One region of the Halomonas sp. McD50-4 genome, then DNA from elsewhere that is predicted to be linked to it. Evidence: predicted binding sites of a transcription regulator. Region 1 holds the regulator's gene; each other region holds the start of a gene.
The links. The regulator sigma-54, encoded in region 1, starts transcription at its own class of promoters, with help from an activator protein. The targets are predictions, from matches to a motif close to TGGCACNNNNNTTGCTNT.

Region 1 (4,085 bases):
GTAAGTTGCGTGCGTCGATACTGACGGCAATCCGGGTGCGCTCACCCTGGGCGCGCAACTCGTCGATAAGCGAGCCCAACAGCATGGCAGGCAAGTTATCGATCGCGTAATAGCCAAGATCTTCCAGCGCTTGTAAGGCGATAGACTTACCGGAACCTGAACGGCCGCTAATGATCACCAGTTGCATAGCGTCTCTCTTGGCGTTTGAGCGTAAGAAGTAAAGACAAATTGAAGGAGTAGATCTGTTACGCAGCTTGTTCGCGTATCTTGGCCGTTATCAGCGTCAACAGTTCTTTTTGACTGCCTGCTTTGCGCAGCTGTTGGCGAGTATCGGCGTCGTTCATGATCGTCGCGACTTGTCCGAGCAAAGCAAGGTGCGTGTCATCGGCTTCTTCAGGCACCAGCAAAACGAACACGAGATCGACCGGGTCCCCATCGATGGCATCGAAATCGACGGGTTCCGCCAGTTTCAAAAAGCCAGCAATGGGGGCACTGCAGTGCGGGCTTCTTGCGTGGGGAATGGCAACACCGTTGCCAATCCCCGTGCTGCCAAGACGCTCGCGCCCAATCAAACGACTGAACACTTCTTGGCTGTCGAGGCTGGGCGTGTTTTGGGCGATGAAGGTGCTGAAAAACTCCAGCACCCGCTTTTTGCTGCCCCCGGGTACGTCATAAAGCACGCGCTCCGGGGGGAGAATGGTTTCCAACGTCATTGAGTTAACGCACGCCTGCGCCTTGAGCGCGAGCTTGTGCTTTTTCCTTGTGTTTGACGAGTTGACGATCGATTTTGTCCGCAAGGGCATCGATGGCGGCATACATATCGTTATCGAGTGCCTCGGCATGAAGGTCAGCACCGGCGGCATGTAGCGTGCACGCTGCCTGCTGGCGCTCCTTTTCGACAGATAAGGTCACTTGTACCGTGGTGATATTGTCGTAGTGTCGTTCGACGCGTTCCAGCTTTTCGTTAACGTAGTCACGCAAGGCGTCAGTCAGTTCAACGTGATGACCAGTGATGTTTACTTGCATTGACGTGCTCCTTATCCATCGGGCTGTACTTCGATTGTAACCCTTTTTACGCTATTGCAAAGCCCTTGCGGTGAGTTTGTCACGACCAAACGTTTAACTAGCGTAAACGGCGGCGCTCGCTCGAAGAGGGAATGCCCATCGACTCGCGATATTTCGCGACGGTACGTCGTGCCACGCTTATTCCGCCCTCTTCGAGAAGCGTCACCAAGCGACTATCGGAGAGCGGTTTGCCTGAGGGCTCCTCTTGAATGAGCTTTTTGATACGTGCGCGAATGGCCGTGCTCGAGTGGCTGTCGCCGCCGTCTTGGCCACTGACTTGACTGGAGAAAAAGTATTTCAACTCGAACACGCCACGCGGTGTATGAATGAACTTCTGTGTCGTCACGCGTGAGATGGTCGACTCATGCATCTCTACGGCTTCGGCGATGTCGGCCAAGATCAGCGGCTTCATGGCCTCTTCGCCGTGCTCTAGAAAGCCAATTTGGCGAGCGATGATTTCACGCCCCACGCGCAGCAAGGTGTCATTGCGGCTAGAGAGGCTTTTGATCAGCCAGCGCGCTTCTTGAAGGTGCTCTTTCAAGAACTGGTTGTCCTGGCTCTTGTCGGCGCGTTTGATCAAGCTGGCGTAGTCGGGTTGGATGCGTAGCCGTGGAAGAGCGTCCGGGTTGAGCTCTAAATGCCAGCCTTCGTTGTCATGGCGCACGACCAGATCGGGAGTGATGTAGCTATCGTCGGTCACGCCGTAGGCGCTGCCGGGTCGGGGATCGAGGCTGCGAATTAATCGAATGACGTCATCCAGCTGCTCATCGTCCAGGCTCAAACGGCGCTTGAGGAGGCGCATATCGTCTTTGCCTAGCGCCTCCAAAAACTGTCGTACCAGCCGTTTGGCTGGCATCAATAGCGGGGTGTCTTCCGGCAACGCAGCAAGTTGAAGCATCAGACATTCTCGCAGGTCGCGAGCGAATACGCCGGTCGGCTCGAACTGCTGCAAGCGCAGTAGGGTATTTTCCACTTCCCGTTGGCTCAAGCCGTCATGACCTTGTGCTTTGAGCCCTTCACGAATGTCGTTGAGCGGCTGGGTAAGATAACCATTGGCGTCCAGCGCATCGATCAGGCTCTCCGCAATTGCATATTCCCGTGAGCTGACATCGGTCATGGCCAGTTGCCACAGCAAATGGCCATGAAGGCTTTGGCCAGCGGCTTGACGCTCGAAGTCGGGTCCTTCGCTACCACCGCTCAGACTGCCCATGTCTTGATAGGTGTCCGACCAGTCGCTGTCGACGGAGAGTTCGTTGGGAATGCTGTCAGACCACTCGGCCTCTTGCGGCTCGCTGACTGCCTGCTCTCCAAACTCGTCCTCTTGCTCGAGCATAGGGTTGGCGTCAAGCGCTTGCTGAATTTCTTGACGGAGGTCCAGCGTAGAGAGCTGCAGCAAGGCAATGGCCTGTTGCAGCTGGGGTGTCATGGTCAGCTGTGTGCCGATACGCAATTGGAGAGAAGCTTTCATGACCATCTGAGAACCACTCGTTAATCAGAAAGCTCCACCCTAGAGCGAGTTATGGCTACGTGCAAGTGCAATAAGCATGCCACTAAAAGAAAAGTTTGGTCAGGCCTCGGTTTAGAGCCGGAAATCAGCGCCCAGATAGACGTCGCGGACCTTTTGGTTATTGAGAATCTCCTGGGCGTTTCCACTGGCGATGATGTGGCCATCGCCAACGATGTAGGCGATATCGCAAATATCCAGGGTTTCACGCACGTTGTGGTCGGTGATCAAGACGCCGATGTGGCGTTTTTTGAGTGCGCGGATAATGGTTTTGATTTCGCCGACCGAAATAGGGTCGACCCCGGCAAAGGGTTCGTCGAGTAGAATGAACGCGGGCTCGGTGGCCAGCGACCGCGCGATCTCTACTCGACGGCGCTCGCCTCCTGAGAGGCTCATGCCTAGGTTGTCACGAATATGGGTGATATGAAAATCTTCGAGCAGTGACTCCAGGCGAGCTTCTCTGTCGCTGCGATCGAGCGTTTTGCGCGTCTCGAGGATGGCCATGATGTTATCGGCTACCGAGAGCTTGCGAAAAATCGAGGCCTCTTGGGGAAGATACCCAATGCCTGCCATGGCGCGTTCGTGCATGGGCGCGTGGGTCAAATCCAGATCGTCGATACCCACATTGCCCGCATCGGATTTGACCAGTCCGACGATCATGTAAAACGAGGTGGTTTTACCGGCTCCATTGGGGCCCAACAGTCCAACGACACTGCCCTGGGCGATTTCCAGGTTGATGTCCTTGACGACGCGGCGGCGTTTGTAGCTCTTCGCTAGGTGGTGGGCGTAGAGCGTTTTGACAGGTGCGGAATCTGCAGACGTTGATGCTGCCACGTGGGCGCTCCCTATTGTTCCGGCTGAAGGGTCATGCGAATGCGCTGGTTGTCGCTACCGTTCACGTCGGAGCGAGCTTGCACCACTTCCTGGTCGATGAAGTACTCTAGGCGGCCCCCTTGAAAGCGGTCGCCTTGCTGGGTCAGTTCGGCTTGGTCGATCAGCTCCACGCGGCGTTCGGCGACGTGATAGATGATGCGCCGCGCCCAACCTTCCATGGGGGGCTCCTGGTCGTCGAGACGATTGCGCAAGTAGGCACGCTCACCCGTGGCAATGGCTTGAGAAAGTTCCCCTGCATCATTGCGCTGAATCTCTACGCGTTCGCCGCGCAATTGCATTTCGCCTTGACGAATATCCACGTTACCTGAGTAAACTGCGGTGCCCGCGCGCTGGTCGAGGTCCAGGCGGTCGGCTTCTACTTCGATGGGTGCTTGGCTTTGCGCCATGGCAGCCGTCGCCAGCGGTAGCGTTAAAGCAAAGAGGGTGGTGCGGAGAGAGGCATTCATCGCGACTCCTAGGGGGTACGAGTGGCCGGCGGATGCACGCCGCGCACGTTGTTGGTCAGGCGGACCTGGCTGTCATCCAGCCAAACGTCCATGCGGGAAGCTTCCATACGCTGAGGGGGCTGCTGCAACAGCACGGGCGTAGTGCTCCAGGCGTGGCGGGTCACGCCATCGTAGTT
Region 2 (4,085 bases), on a different contig from region 1:
ATTGATCAGCCCAAACTCCTGCCCCAAATGTACATTAATTCCAAACTCCAGCCAGCGACCGAGCGGGCCGTAGTCGGCGTAGCGCATATCGATTAGCGGCTTGCCGCTGTACTGGTCGAGGTGGACCACGCGCTGCTGGGACAAGTCATCGGGATAAATCGAGCCGGTGTACACCCCGGCGGCCGTGGTAGGTAGGTTGACCGTGTAGCCCTGCTGCAAGCCCAGCGCTTCCAGCTGCGCCACGGCGTTGTTCAACCCAATGCGCGGGGTGGGCGCGGCGGGCGGTGTCGATTCCGGCACTTGCGCCTGCTCCAGCGACCAGCTCGTGCTGCCCTGGTCGCTCAGGTAGGCGTTGGACATCGGCACTTCAACACGCACGCCGGACGGGTAGCCAAAGTTATTGCCGTTGGCCCACTCATTCACCTGCGCGCCCCACACCCCCGACCACGGCATGCCGGTAATGGCCAGAAAGACGATAAACCCGCCGACAAAGAGCCCCAGCACCGCGTGCAGGTCGCGCCAGAATACGCGGCTTTTGGGCTTGCCGCGCACGCGCACCACGCCGCCGCTACCTTTGCGTGGCCACCACAGATAGATGCCCGTGGCGACCAGCAAGATCGACCAGCCCGCGGCCATCTCGATCAGCTTGCGCGGCGTTTGCCCGAAAAATTTAAAGCTATGCAGGTAGCGCACGGTCCACATCACCGTGCCCCGGTCATCCAGCGAGCCCAGCACCTCGGCAGTGTACGGGTTCACATAGACGGCCAACCGTTCTCCGCTAAGGGCATTGACGGTAATTTCAGCCGAGCTTTCCGGCGTGGTGGGGGAGGTGTACTTCACCGCCGTGCCGGGGTGCGCCTGCAGCGCGGCGCTCACGAGCGTTGCGGGTAGCTGCACGTCCTGCTGTGCCTCCACGCGCTTGAGATCGGAGTGGATGAGGCCATCCAGCTCGTCATCGAACAGGTAAAGCGCTCCGGTCAGCGACAGAGTAATCAAAAAAGGCAGGACTAACAGGCCTGCATAAAAGTGCCAGCGCCAAACGGCGCGATACAGATCGAGTGACGCTTTGCGCGCCACCTGGGAAGACGGCATCGTCATACAACGCTCCAAGTGCCCGTGGCGCCGCGCCGGGCGTACCAGCGACGTCACGGGCAAAATAAGTGGTTAGCCACACCCGTTATGGGGTGGCCCGTCATGGGGTGGCAAAGGGGAAAGATCGGTGCGTTAAATGAGGCGTGGCGACGGTGGGGCGCGGGAGTGAGCGTGGGGATAGTGACGTGACACTGCAGCGCGCGAAGCGAACACCGAGGGCAGGGGTGTACGCGATGGAAATGCCGTGCTGCCAATGGCGGGTAAGTGTTGAGGGGCGGTCGGCGTATGCTGCCATAAGCCGCAATAATCACAGGGGTGATACCAGCGGTGGAGCGGATCATGGTCGTGCGGCGACGGGGCGGGCGACGTCGTAGAATGCGTGGCATGCTGGCCATGGGCATGCGCGGTAGCGTGGCCCTGCGCTTGAAACTGCGAGAGGAGCGGCCCGGCAAATACCAGAAAGAGCGCCGCGAACGCCAAGTAGAGCGCTACACGGTACCCCATGGAATTTGCCGAGCGGAAAGGTCGCATCTCACACTATGCTTTGTAAGCGGCTTAAAGAGAGAGAATTGTACAGCTTGACGCGTGAGCAGCGCACTCAGTGCCGTATATGAACGCTGTGGTGTATTGCCGCGAAGGACGCCTTCGGTCATTGAGACTATTTGGTGCAATATCGGATGGCGGTGCTCTTTTTTGGTGCTTGAGAGCGGTAATGAAACGCATGTCGGTAGAGGTAGACCGCGATGTGGGTGGCTGCGCAGCGCCGATACCACGCTTTCACCATTTTGGCGCACTCTTTGCATTCGTAAGGCAATGATGTATCCACAAGGAAGCGATAGCGCCCCATGATGCTGAGCGAACTTGCCCCACCCGCCGCCGATTCAGGCCACCGTTTCGATGCCGAGCGCCGCTGGGCCGCCTCGCTGGCGCTACGCTTTGCCCATCGCGATGGTGTTACCCGGCTAGTGCAGGCGCGCCACCAAGGACCGTTACGGGTGCAGCGCCCGTTCTATCCAGAGGGCAGCCATGAGGCGTGCCACGTATACGTACTACACCCGCCCGGGGGGCTGGTGAGCGGCGATGCGCTGACCATTCGTGCCCATGTCGAGCGCGGCGCACACGCGCTGCTCACCACCCCCGCTGCCAACAAGCTCTACAAAGCTGACAGCCAAGGTGTGGCTTGGACCCAGAACACCGAGCTGACGGTCGAAGAGGGCGGCGCCTTGGAGTGGCTGCCCCAGGAAACCATCGCGTTCGATGGCTCAAAGGGCACTCAGCGCACCCATATCGCGCTACAGGGCCGAGCCCGCTGCTTAGGCTGGGAGGTAATGGCCCTCGGCCGCCCGGCAAGCGACCTGCCCTATGTCTCCGGGCGCATCGAGCAGCACTTTCGCTTGACTCTGGATGGCAAACCGCTGTGGCTTGAACGCCAGCCGCTCGACCCCGGGCACCCACGCTTTGTGGGCCGCTGGGGCCAAGGCGGCGCAACGGTGCAGGCCACGCTCTGGGCGGTGGGCATCGACGATGCCGCTGCGGCTATTGAAGCATTGCGTGAAGCGCTGCCGAGCAACTCCCGCTGGGCGGTGACCGTTCGCCATGGCGTACTGCTATTGCGCTATTTAGGTGCATCCCGAAATGAGGCCTGGGCGCTGTGTGAGCAGGCCTGGCACCTACTGCGGCCCCGTTGGATCGAGCGCAAGGCGCACACGCCGCGTATTTGGCTAACCTGAATCTATCTTTCGAGCACTGCTGGAGAGCAGCCCTATGGAGTTAACCCCACGAGACAAAGACAAGCTGATGCTGTTTACCGCGGCTCAGCTTGCCGAACGCCGCAAATCGCGCGGCCTGAAACTCAACTACCCCGAAGCCGTGGCGCTGATCAGCTTCGAGATCATGGAAGGCGCACGGGATGGCAAGAGCGTGGCCGATTTGATGAGTTACGGCCGCGAGATCCTGACCCGCGACGACGTGATGGAGGGCGTGGCGGAGATGGTCGATGAAGTGCAGGTGGAGGCCACCTTCCCCGACGGTACCAAGCTGGTCACCGTTCACACCCCAATCAATTAACCGTCCACCGCTAGGAGAGCGCCATGATTCCCGGTGAGTATCAGTTGCAAGAAGGTGATATCGAGCTGTGCGCGGGCCGAGAACGCATCACCGTCGAGGTGGCCAACACCGGCGACCGCCCCATTCAGCTGGGGTCCCACTACCACTTTGCCGAGGCCAACCCGGCGCTGGTGTTCGACCGCGACAAGACCCGTGGCTACCGGTTGGACGTCGCCGCCGGCACCGCCATCCGCTTCGAACCTGGCCAAACCCGCGACGTCACGCTGATACCGTTCGTCGGCAAGCGGGAAATCTACGGCTTCCGTGGCGATGTGATGGGGCCGCTCGATTAGCCAACGGATTAATAAAGAACAACCGTCGGTAGGGCGGGCATCGGCTGGGTGACTGTTCACACAGCCGATGACCGCCCAGCACTGGACTCAACGCTTGAGGCAGAGGCAAATATGAAATCGGTAAACAAGATCAGTCGGCAAGCCTACGCCGATATGTACGGCCCCACGGTAGGCGACCGCGTGCGCCTAGGCGACACCGAACTCTGGATCCAAGTCGAAAAAGACGCCACCCACTACGGTGAAGAAGTGAAGTTCGGCGGCGGCAAGGTGATCCGCGATGGCATGGGCCAAAGCCAGCGCCAGGATGCCTCGGTGATGGACACCGTGATCACCAACGCGCTGATTCTGGACTGGTGGGGCATCGTCAAAGCCGATGTGGGGCTGCAAAACGGCCGCATCGCCGCCATCGGCAAAGCCGGCAACCCCGACACCCAGCCCGATGTTGAGATCGTGATCGGGCCTGGCACCGAAGTGATCGCGGGCGAAGGCAAAATTCTCACTGCAGGCGGCATCGACGCGCATATCCACTTCATCTGCCCCCAGCAGGTGGAAGAAGCGCTGATGAGCGGCGTCACCACCATGCTCGGCGGCGGC
Region 3 (4,085 bases), on a different contig from region 1:
CGGCACAGTTCACGCGGATCAACGGCCGGTCGCTGCGAGTACTACCTGCGTGAATTGCCCGGGCAATCAGTTCTTTGCCAGTACCTGACTCGCCGCTAATCAGCACGTTAGCGCTGGTCGGCGCGACCATGGCAATCTGCTGAGTCAGCTTGGCCACCGCCGGGCTGTTGCCGACGATATTGCGGTGGTTCACTTCGGCTTTGATCTCTTCTTGCAGATACTGGTTCTCTAGCTCCAAGCGGCGTTTGAGCGACTCCACCTCTTCTAGCGCATCGCGTAGCTGCTGCTCGGCACGTTTACGCTCGCGAATATCGCGAAACAGGACCACCGCTCCCACTAATCGGCCCATTTCGAAAATCGGCGTGCTGGTGTACTCCACGGGAATGGCCTCGCCATTTTTATGCCAGAACACTTCGTCATCCACATGGTGCACTTGACCATCACTAAACGAGGCATGGATAGGGCACTGCTGGACGGGGAAGTGGCTGCCATCGGCGTGGGTATGATGAAACATCAGATGCGCATCGTGGCCCACCATATCCTCCGTACTCCAGCCAAGAATGCGCTCGGCGGCCGGATTGACGAAGGTGGTTTTGCCATCGGCATCCAGGCCGTAAATGCCCTCCCCGGCCGCGCTGAGAATCAGCTGGTTCTGCTTTTCGATACGCTCGAACACCTGCTCGACCCGCTGCCAGCCCACCTCCCCTTGCCGGTGCTGTCGGCTAAGCTCGGCCTTGGCACGACGCTGTTCGGCCTTGTTGCGATCGATCAACGTCAACAATAGCTGCGATTCGCTCTGCAAGCGTTGGCCATAGACTTCGACACGACGAGGTTGGCGGGCGCTATCCAGCAGCACTAAATCATCCGACCACCCTTGCCCGGTCGTTAGTACCTCGTCGGTAAAGCTGACCCATAGCGGCAGTGAGGCGCTCAAGCGGTGACTGAAGGGGGTGGTGAGGGTTTGATCACGCGCTAGGAGCAGCAAGTGGCAGGCGGCAGGGTTGGCATCGATCAGGGAATCGCTAAGCGGATCGACGATGATCATGGCCAGCGGCGTATGGCTGGCCATATGCGTTAAGGGCGTTTCGATGATCGAGGAGTGGGAAGTGCCACGCATCACAGGCTCCTTGGCAGCCAGCTGGACGACTCTCTTTCCATACAAACAGCGGGCCAATCACGAATTTTCGTTATTTAAACAACGAAATATCGTCATTGACGAAAAATCGTGACGAATTCGTTGACTCAGCGACTGCCTTCTCACACCAGTAACCCTATGACTCATCGACAAAAACATCAGAAAAACTCGTTTTGGCATATAAGTCGCTATCTATGGACATAGCGCCGCAGGGAATCGTTACGCACCAAGACGGCGCAGCTTAAACCCCTTTTGCTCCTGTGAGGTGAACGTCCATGAAAGAGAACAACGACCCCAGCAGTCTTGGCAACCCGTTCGATCATCGCCAATCACTGATTCACGGACGACAGTGCGATTGCCATCAGTGCTCCCCCTCCCAACCCAACAGCGCTAGGTCCCCGCATCAGACAAACGCAGTGGCACCATCGTTAACGCCAAGCAGCGCCGATGACGTTATGGATCGAGTGGTCGAAAGCGCCTTAATACGCGGCATGTTTGGCCATAGCGACATGCACCGCCGTCAGTTCATGAAGCTGGTGGGTGGCGGCACGGCCGCCGCGGCGTTAGCGAGCCTGTTCCCCCTAGATTCGATCAAAGCCGCCGTCAAAGAGAGTTTAGGTCCGCTCGAGAAAACCCAGCTTAATGTGGGCTTCGTTCCCATTACCTGCGCTACCCCCATCATCATGGCCCACCCCATGGGTTTTTATGAGCGCTACGGCCTGGATGTCTCGGTCATCAAAACCGCGGGGTGGGCAGTGGCGCGGGATAAATCCCTTAACCGCGAATACGACGCGGCGCACATGCTAACGCCCATGCCATTGGCCATGACCCTCGGTGCGGGTTCCACGCCCGAGCCATTCATCATGCCAGCGGTAGAAAACATCAACGGTCAGGCCATCGTGCTACATAACGACCACCTGGATAAGCGCGATCCGCAGCAGTGGAAAGGCTTTACCTTTGGCGTACCGTTCGAGTACTCCATGCACAACTTCCTACTGCGCTACTATGTCGCCGAGCACGGCTTGGATCCGGATCAAGATATTCAAATTCGCGTGATTCCGCCGCCCGAGATGGTCGCCAACCTGCGGGCAGGCAACATCGACGGCTTCTTATCACCCGACCCCTTCAACCAGCGCGCGGTATTCGAACGCATCGGCTTCATTCATCTGCTGACCAAAGAGATTTGGGACGGACACCCCTGCTGCGCCTTTGCCACCAGCGCCCGCTTTGCCCGCGAGAACCCGAACACCTACGGCGCTTTGCTTCGCGCGATTATCGACGCGACACAGTACTCCTCCGACCCTGCCAACCGCTCAGAGATTGCCGAAGCCATTGCTCCGACGAATTACCTGAACCAGCCGGTCACGGTCATAGAGCAAGTACTCACCGGGCGCTTTGCCGACGGTTTGGGCGGCGTACAGAACGTGCCCGACCGCATCGATTTCGACCCCTTCCCCTGGCACTCCATGGCGGTCTGGATCCTGACGCAGATGAAGCGCTGGGGCTATATCGAAGGCGACGTGGATTATCAGCAGATCGCTCGGGACGTGTATCTGGCTACCGATGCGCAGACCGTGATGCGCGAGCTGGGCTATGAAGCGCCCGAAGAGACCGCCCGCAACTACCAAATCATGGGCAAGACCTTTGATTACACCCAGCCCGAAGCGTACGTCGACAGCTTCGCCATTCGGAGGGGTTAACCATGGACCGCACCACTACCGAGTGGAAATTGAGCCTAAACGTTCGCGCCACGATTCTTGCCATCATGTTGCTGGTCGTGGGTCTGGGCATCTGGGAAGGGTTGAATCAATCCCCGCTCATGGGGGGAGGTGCCGAGCTGAGCGAATACGAGCAGCTGCTGGCCGGGGCCGATGAGAGCGCTAAAGTACCGCCACCTTCAGAAATCGCCGTCAAAGCGTGGCAAGAGCTTTCGAACCCTTTTTATGATGCAGGCCCCAACGATAAAGGCATTGGCATTCAGCTGGGCTATTCGCTGTATCGCGTGCTCAGCGGCTATTTGCTGGCCGCGCTGGTGGCGATTCCCATTGGCTTTTTGATTGGCATGTCGCCGCTGGCGTACAGAGCGCTCAACCCGTTCATTCAGGTGTTGCGGCCCATCTCCCCGCTGGCCTGGATGCCGCTGGCACTGTTCATCATTCGCGATTCCGAAGCCTCCGCCATCTTCGTGATCTTTATCTGCTCCATTTGGCCCATGCTGCTCAACACGGCCTTTGGCGTGGCGGGCGTACGCAACGACTGGGTGAACGTGGCCCGCACCCACGAGCTGTCGTCGCTGCAAACGGCCTTCAAGGTCATTCTACCTGCGGCAGCGCCCACCATTCTGACCGGTATGCGGATCTCCATCGGCATCGCCTGGCTGGTCATCGTGGCCGCCGAGATGCTGGTGGGCGGTACGGGCATTGGCTACTACGTCTGGAACGAGTGGAACAACCTCGACCTGACCAGCGTGATCTTTTCCATCCTAATGATCGGCGTGGTGGGCATGCTGCTGGATATGTCGCTTGCCTATATTGCCCGCTTCGTCACTTACGCCGAATAAGGAGCCGACCATGAGTCATGCGTTCGTAGAGGTACAGAAAGCTGCCAAGCGCTTCCCAAGTGCCAGTAAAGAAGCCGAACCGCTGACGGTGTTCGAGAACATCAGTTTTCAGCTCGAGAAAGGCGAATTCGTGTGCATCATCGGCCACTCTGGCTGCGGTAAATCCACCATCATGAACGCGCTCGCCGGGCTGGATCAGTTCTCCGAAGGGTCCTTGGTGATGGAGAACAAAGAGATCAGCGGCCCAGGCCTCGAGCGCGGCGTGGTGTTCCAAAACTACAGCCTGCTGCCCTGGCTAACCGCGCTTGAAAACGTTCGCTTTGGCGTACGCGCCCGGTGGAAAACGTGGAGCGATCGAGAAGTTACCGACCACAGCATGAAGTACCTGGA
Region 4 (4,085 bases), on a different contig from region 1:
CAGCAAAGCCGACCGTTCACCACGCCCGCTGCCCGCAGCCTGCCGGTTGCCGGGTCGTCACACCACAGCGAAGCGGGCACGCCGCACCACGCCGCCACCTGCGCCAGCCAATCCGCGACCGGCTGACTATCCGCCAGCTGCCACCGCGTGCAGCTGGCCATCGGGATCCGCGCCCAGTAATCGCTGCGACACCACGGCGACGATGGCGCATCCAACCCGTTGGCGAGCAGCAGCGTCGCCTGCCACGCAGCGGGAAGTGTGCTCACCGCCACCGCCCCCTGTTTGGCTTCCGGCTGTCCGGAGAGCGGATCCGTATACCCCTGAATCAATGCGCCGCTGCGCCCCTGCTTGGTAAAGCAGTCGGTCCAGTGCATCGGCACGAACACCTCGCCTCGGCGTTGGGCGCTGGAGACTCGAACCCGCCCACGGTACTCCCCGGCGGCAGCGGTCAACCTCGCCAAGCCTTGATCCGTCAAGCCAGCCTGGGCGGCATCCTCCGGGTGCAGCTCGATGAAGGGTTCGGCGCGGTGGTTCATCAAGCGCGGCGCACGGGCGGTACGCGTCATAGTATGCCACTGATCCCGTATACGCCCGGTATTCAAACGCAGCGGGTAGTCGTCGCTCAGCGCCTGCGCGGGCGGGCGCGGCGTAATCGGCAGCAGTTTCGCGCGACCGTTCGGCGTCGCAAACCGGCCATCTTCGAACAGCCTTGCCGTTCCACGGGGGGCCTGCTGAGTCACGGGCCACTGGATCGGAGCGAGCGCATCATAAGCCGATTGGCCCAGGCCTGCCAGCCCTGAGATGTCGAATAGCCGCTGGGTATCGCCGCTATTTTCATAGCCTGAAAGGCGCGCGTGCTCATCGAAAATCTCCCATGGCTGGGTGTAATCGAAGGCTTCGCCCCACCCTAAGCGTTTTGCTACTTCGCAGAGTATCCACCAGTCGTGCTTGGCCTCGCCAGGGGCCGGCAGCAACCCCCGCTGGCGGGAAATGCGCCGCTCCGAGTTGGTCACCGTGCCATCCTTCTCCGACCAGCCCGACGCGGGCAGCACGATATCCGCAAAGGGCAGCAGGTCGGTATTGGCGACGCACTCCGAGACGATCACCAGCGGGCATTTTGCCAGCGCGCGGCGCACTTTCTCCCCATCCGGCATACTCACTGCTGGATTGGTGGCCATCACCCACAGGGCGGTAATCTCGCCGCGCTCGATGGCATCAAAGAGCTCCACCGCCTTGTAACCCGGGGCGTCCGGTAGTACGGGCGTTAAGTGCTGGGTAGTCCAGAAGCGGCTAACCAACTCACGCGCGCCCGGGGTGTGGTAATCCATATGCGCCGCCAGCTGATTGGCCAACCCGCCTACTTCCCGCCCGCCCATGGCGTTGGGCTGGCCGGTGATCGAAAACGGCCCCGCCCCCGGCAGGCCGATTTTTCCGCCCGCTAGATGGCAGTTGATGATCGCGTTGCACTTGTCGGTACCGCTGGAGGATTGATTCACCCCCTGAGAGTAGAGCGTGACCACGTGAAGCTGGCTGGCAAACCAGTAATAGAAGGTTTCCAGGCGTTCAGGATCCACATCACATTCGCGAGCAACGGCTTCCACGCTGCCTGCACTCTGCTTGGCAGCGCCCAGCGCGTCGTCTAACCCCTCGGTGTGGCGTTCTAAGTACACGGCATCCAATCGGTTATGGTCGTCCATCCACGCCAGCAGCCCGTTGAACAGGTACGCATCGCTACCCGGACGAATACCCAGGTAAAGATCGGCCATTTCACAAGTGTCGGTCACGCGGGGGTCGATCACCACGACCCGCATCAACGGGTTGCGCTCTTTGGCTATCTTCAAACGCTGATAGAGCACCGGATGATTCCAGGCAAGGTTGGACCCCACCAGCACCACCAGTTCCGCTTCTTCGAGGTCTTCATAGCTGCAGGGTACCGCATCGGCCCCAAAGGCGCGTTTATAGCCCGCCACGGCGGACGCCATGCAGAGCCGCGAGTTGGTATCCAAATGCGGGGTGCCCAAGAAACCTTTGAACAGCTTGTTGGCGACGTAATAATCTTCGGTCAGCAGCTGGCCGGATAAGTACGCCGCCACCGTCTGCGGGCCATGGGCAGTGCGCTGGGCCTGCAAGCGTTCGGCGGTGACGGTGAGTGCTTGCTCCCAGGAGACCTCCTGTCCATCCACGCGGGGCATCAGCAAGCGCCCCTGTGCGCCGAGCGTTTCGTGCAGCGCGGTGCCTTTCACACATAGGCGGCCGTAGTTGGCTGGGTGCTCGCGGTCCCCCTCGACGGCAATGAGCTGGCCGCTTTCAAGCGTTGCAGTCACGCCGCAGCCGACGCCGCAGTAGGGGCAGGTGGTTCGGGCGAGCCGATTGACCTGTGGCATGGCAGTTTCCTCCCGCGTTAAAAAGCAAAAAGCGCCCAAGCCAGCTTCAAAAGAAGCCTGCCTGGACGCCGTTGTCTCAGGGGCACCATTTACCCGGTGCCGTACTCATCAGTGATTTGCTGCCGTTGGTATTGTTCGACGCAATTTATGGTTGTGATCGTTATGAGCAAAGACCCTGCACTGAGCCGTTGTTCCTTGTTACTTGAACAAATGCAAACCCTGCGCCCACTCGGCCTTAAAACCATTAAATATTATAAAAACAATAACTTATAAACATGCTTGTATTTTCATTACTCGCTAAAGGAATGCTCTTTGTCGAATAAGCGGCTAAAGGGGGTGCATGAATCGTCGCTCAAGCACCAAAGTAGGGCACGCCAACTCAACTATGCGCGGCCCACCGAATCCTCAAAAACGCTTAATACGCTGATTAAGCTGAATTAAATCCACCTGCGGCAAGAGCTGGCGGGCTTTTTGCTGACCACTAGGATAAGACAGTTCGGCAACCAACGGCGGTTGCTGCGCGTTATCGACGACGCCAACGGGCAACGACGCCCCTGACACTCCCTTCTTGAGAGGGCTGTGCCAGGGGCGTTTTTATTTGCTGAACATGATGCTTCAACCAAAGGAGCTACCCATGGAAATCGCTTCCCGGTGCTCACAGACAGACCACCTCGTCATCATCGGTAACGGCATGGCGAGCCAGCGACTGCTCGACGCGCTGGTTCGACATCCCCAGCGCCCCCACCGCATTACGGTGGTGGGTGAGGAGCCGGTGCCTGCCTATAACCGTATTTTGCTCTCCCCTTTATTGGCAGGCGAACTGGCGCCCGAGGCGCTCACTCTGCAAGACGCCTCCTGGTACGCCGATAACGACGTCACGCTGATACTTGGCGACCGCGTGACCGCCATCGACCGCGAACGCCGCCTGCTCATCACACATCGCGGCAACACGTTACGCTATGACCGCTTGGTCTTGGCCACTGGCTCGCGCCCCGCGCTGCCAGCGGTGCCCGGCATCACGCTCGACGGTGTTCACACGTTTCGCGACCTGCGCGACGTCAGCGCCTTGGAAGCCATTGCTCGGCAAGGCGGCAACGCCGTGGTGATTGGCGGCGGCTTGCTTGGGCTGGAAGCCGCCGAAGGGCTGCGCAAACGGGGCGGACGCGCGCTCACCGTCAGCGTTTTGCAGCGCAGTCATCGGTTGATGAACCGTCAGCTAGACACCACCGCCGCTCAGTTGCTGGAAGCCACGCTGCGCGAACGCGGCATCCTCATTGAAACCGGCGCATCGCTCGCCGCCTTGGAAGATAACGGTCGAGGACAGGTGCAGTCGGTCACCCTGAGCGATGGCCGAAAGCTTCCTGCCGATAGCATCATCGTGGCGGCGGGCATTACCCCGAATGCGGAGCTAGGACAGCAGAGTGGACTCGTCTGCGATCGCGCCATCGTCGTGGACGGCCACCTGACCACTTCCGACGCCCACATCCATGCGCTAGGCGAATGCTGCCAGTTCGAGCAGCACACTTACGGGCTGGTGGAACCGATTTGGCGGCAGGTGGACGTGCTGGCCGCCGTGCTGTGTGGTGAAACGCCCGCGGCGTATCAAGAAGCCCCCACGGCCACCAAACTCAAGGTCAGCGGTGTCAGCCTGTTTGCCTTTGGCCCCACCGAGGCCGCCGCCAAGCACGAAGAACTTCGCTA

Region 2: the regulator sigma-54 is predicted to act here: its motif matches at 1,879-1,896, upstream of MHM85_RS09860 (urease accessory protein UreD).
Region 3: the regulator sigma-54 is predicted to act here: its motif matches at 1,310-1,327, upstream of MHM85_RS03965 (CmpA/NrtA family ABC transporter substrate-binding protein).
Region 4: the regulator sigma-54 is predicted to act here: its motif matches at 2,594-2,611, upstream of MHM85_RS03155 (nitrate reductase).

The regions. Positions count from the first base shown of each region.
Region 1 covers NZ_JAKRFG010000001.1:436,077-440,161, reverse strand. The annotation lists gene rapZ (RNase adapter RapZ) at 1-187, opposite strand, end outside; gene ptsN (PTS IIA-like nitrogen regulatory protein PtsN) at 246-713, opposite strand; gene raiA (ribosome-associated translation inhibitor RaiA) at 718-1,026, opposite strand; gene MHM85_RS02110 (RNA polymerase factor sigma-54) at 1,124-2,539, opposite strand; gene lptB (LPS export ABC transporter ATP-binding protein) at 2,645-3,403, opposite strand; gene lptA (lipopolysaccharide transport periplasmic protein LptA) at 3,415-3,909, opposite strand; gene lptC (LPS export ABC transporter periplasmic protein LptC) at 3,918-4,085, opposite strand, start outside.
Region 2 covers NZ_JAKRFG010000006.1:206,852-210,936, forward strand. The annotation lists gene MHM85_RS09850 (PepSY domain-containing protein) at 1-1,098, opposite strand, end outside; gene MHM85_RS09855 (DUF2946 family protein) at 1,225-1,596, opposite strand; gene MHM85_RS09860 (urease accessory protein UreD) at 1,938-2,822, shown strand; gene ureA (urease subunit gamma) at 2,857-3,159, shown strand; gene MHM85_RS09870 (urease subunit beta) at 3,183-3,491, shown strand; gene ureC (urease subunit alpha) at 3,603-4,085, shown strand, end outside.
Region 3 covers NZ_JAKRFG010000002.1:283,109-287,193, reverse strand. The annotation lists gene MHM85_RS03970 (sigma 54-interacting transcriptional regulator) at 1-1,117, opposite strand, end outside; gene MHM85_RS03965 (CmpA/NrtA family ABC transporter substrate-binding protein) at 1,411-2,835, shown strand; gene ntrB (nitrate ABC transporter permease) at 2,838-3,695, shown strand; gene MHM85_RS03955 (ABC transporter ATP-binding protein) at 3,706-4,085, shown strand, end outside.
Region 4 covers NZ_JAKRFG010000002.1:119,732-123,816, reverse strand. The annotation lists gene MHM85_RS03155 (nitrate reductase) at 1-2,384, opposite strand, end outside; gene MHM85_RS03150 (FAD-dependent oxidoreductase) at 3,019-4,085, shown strand, end outside.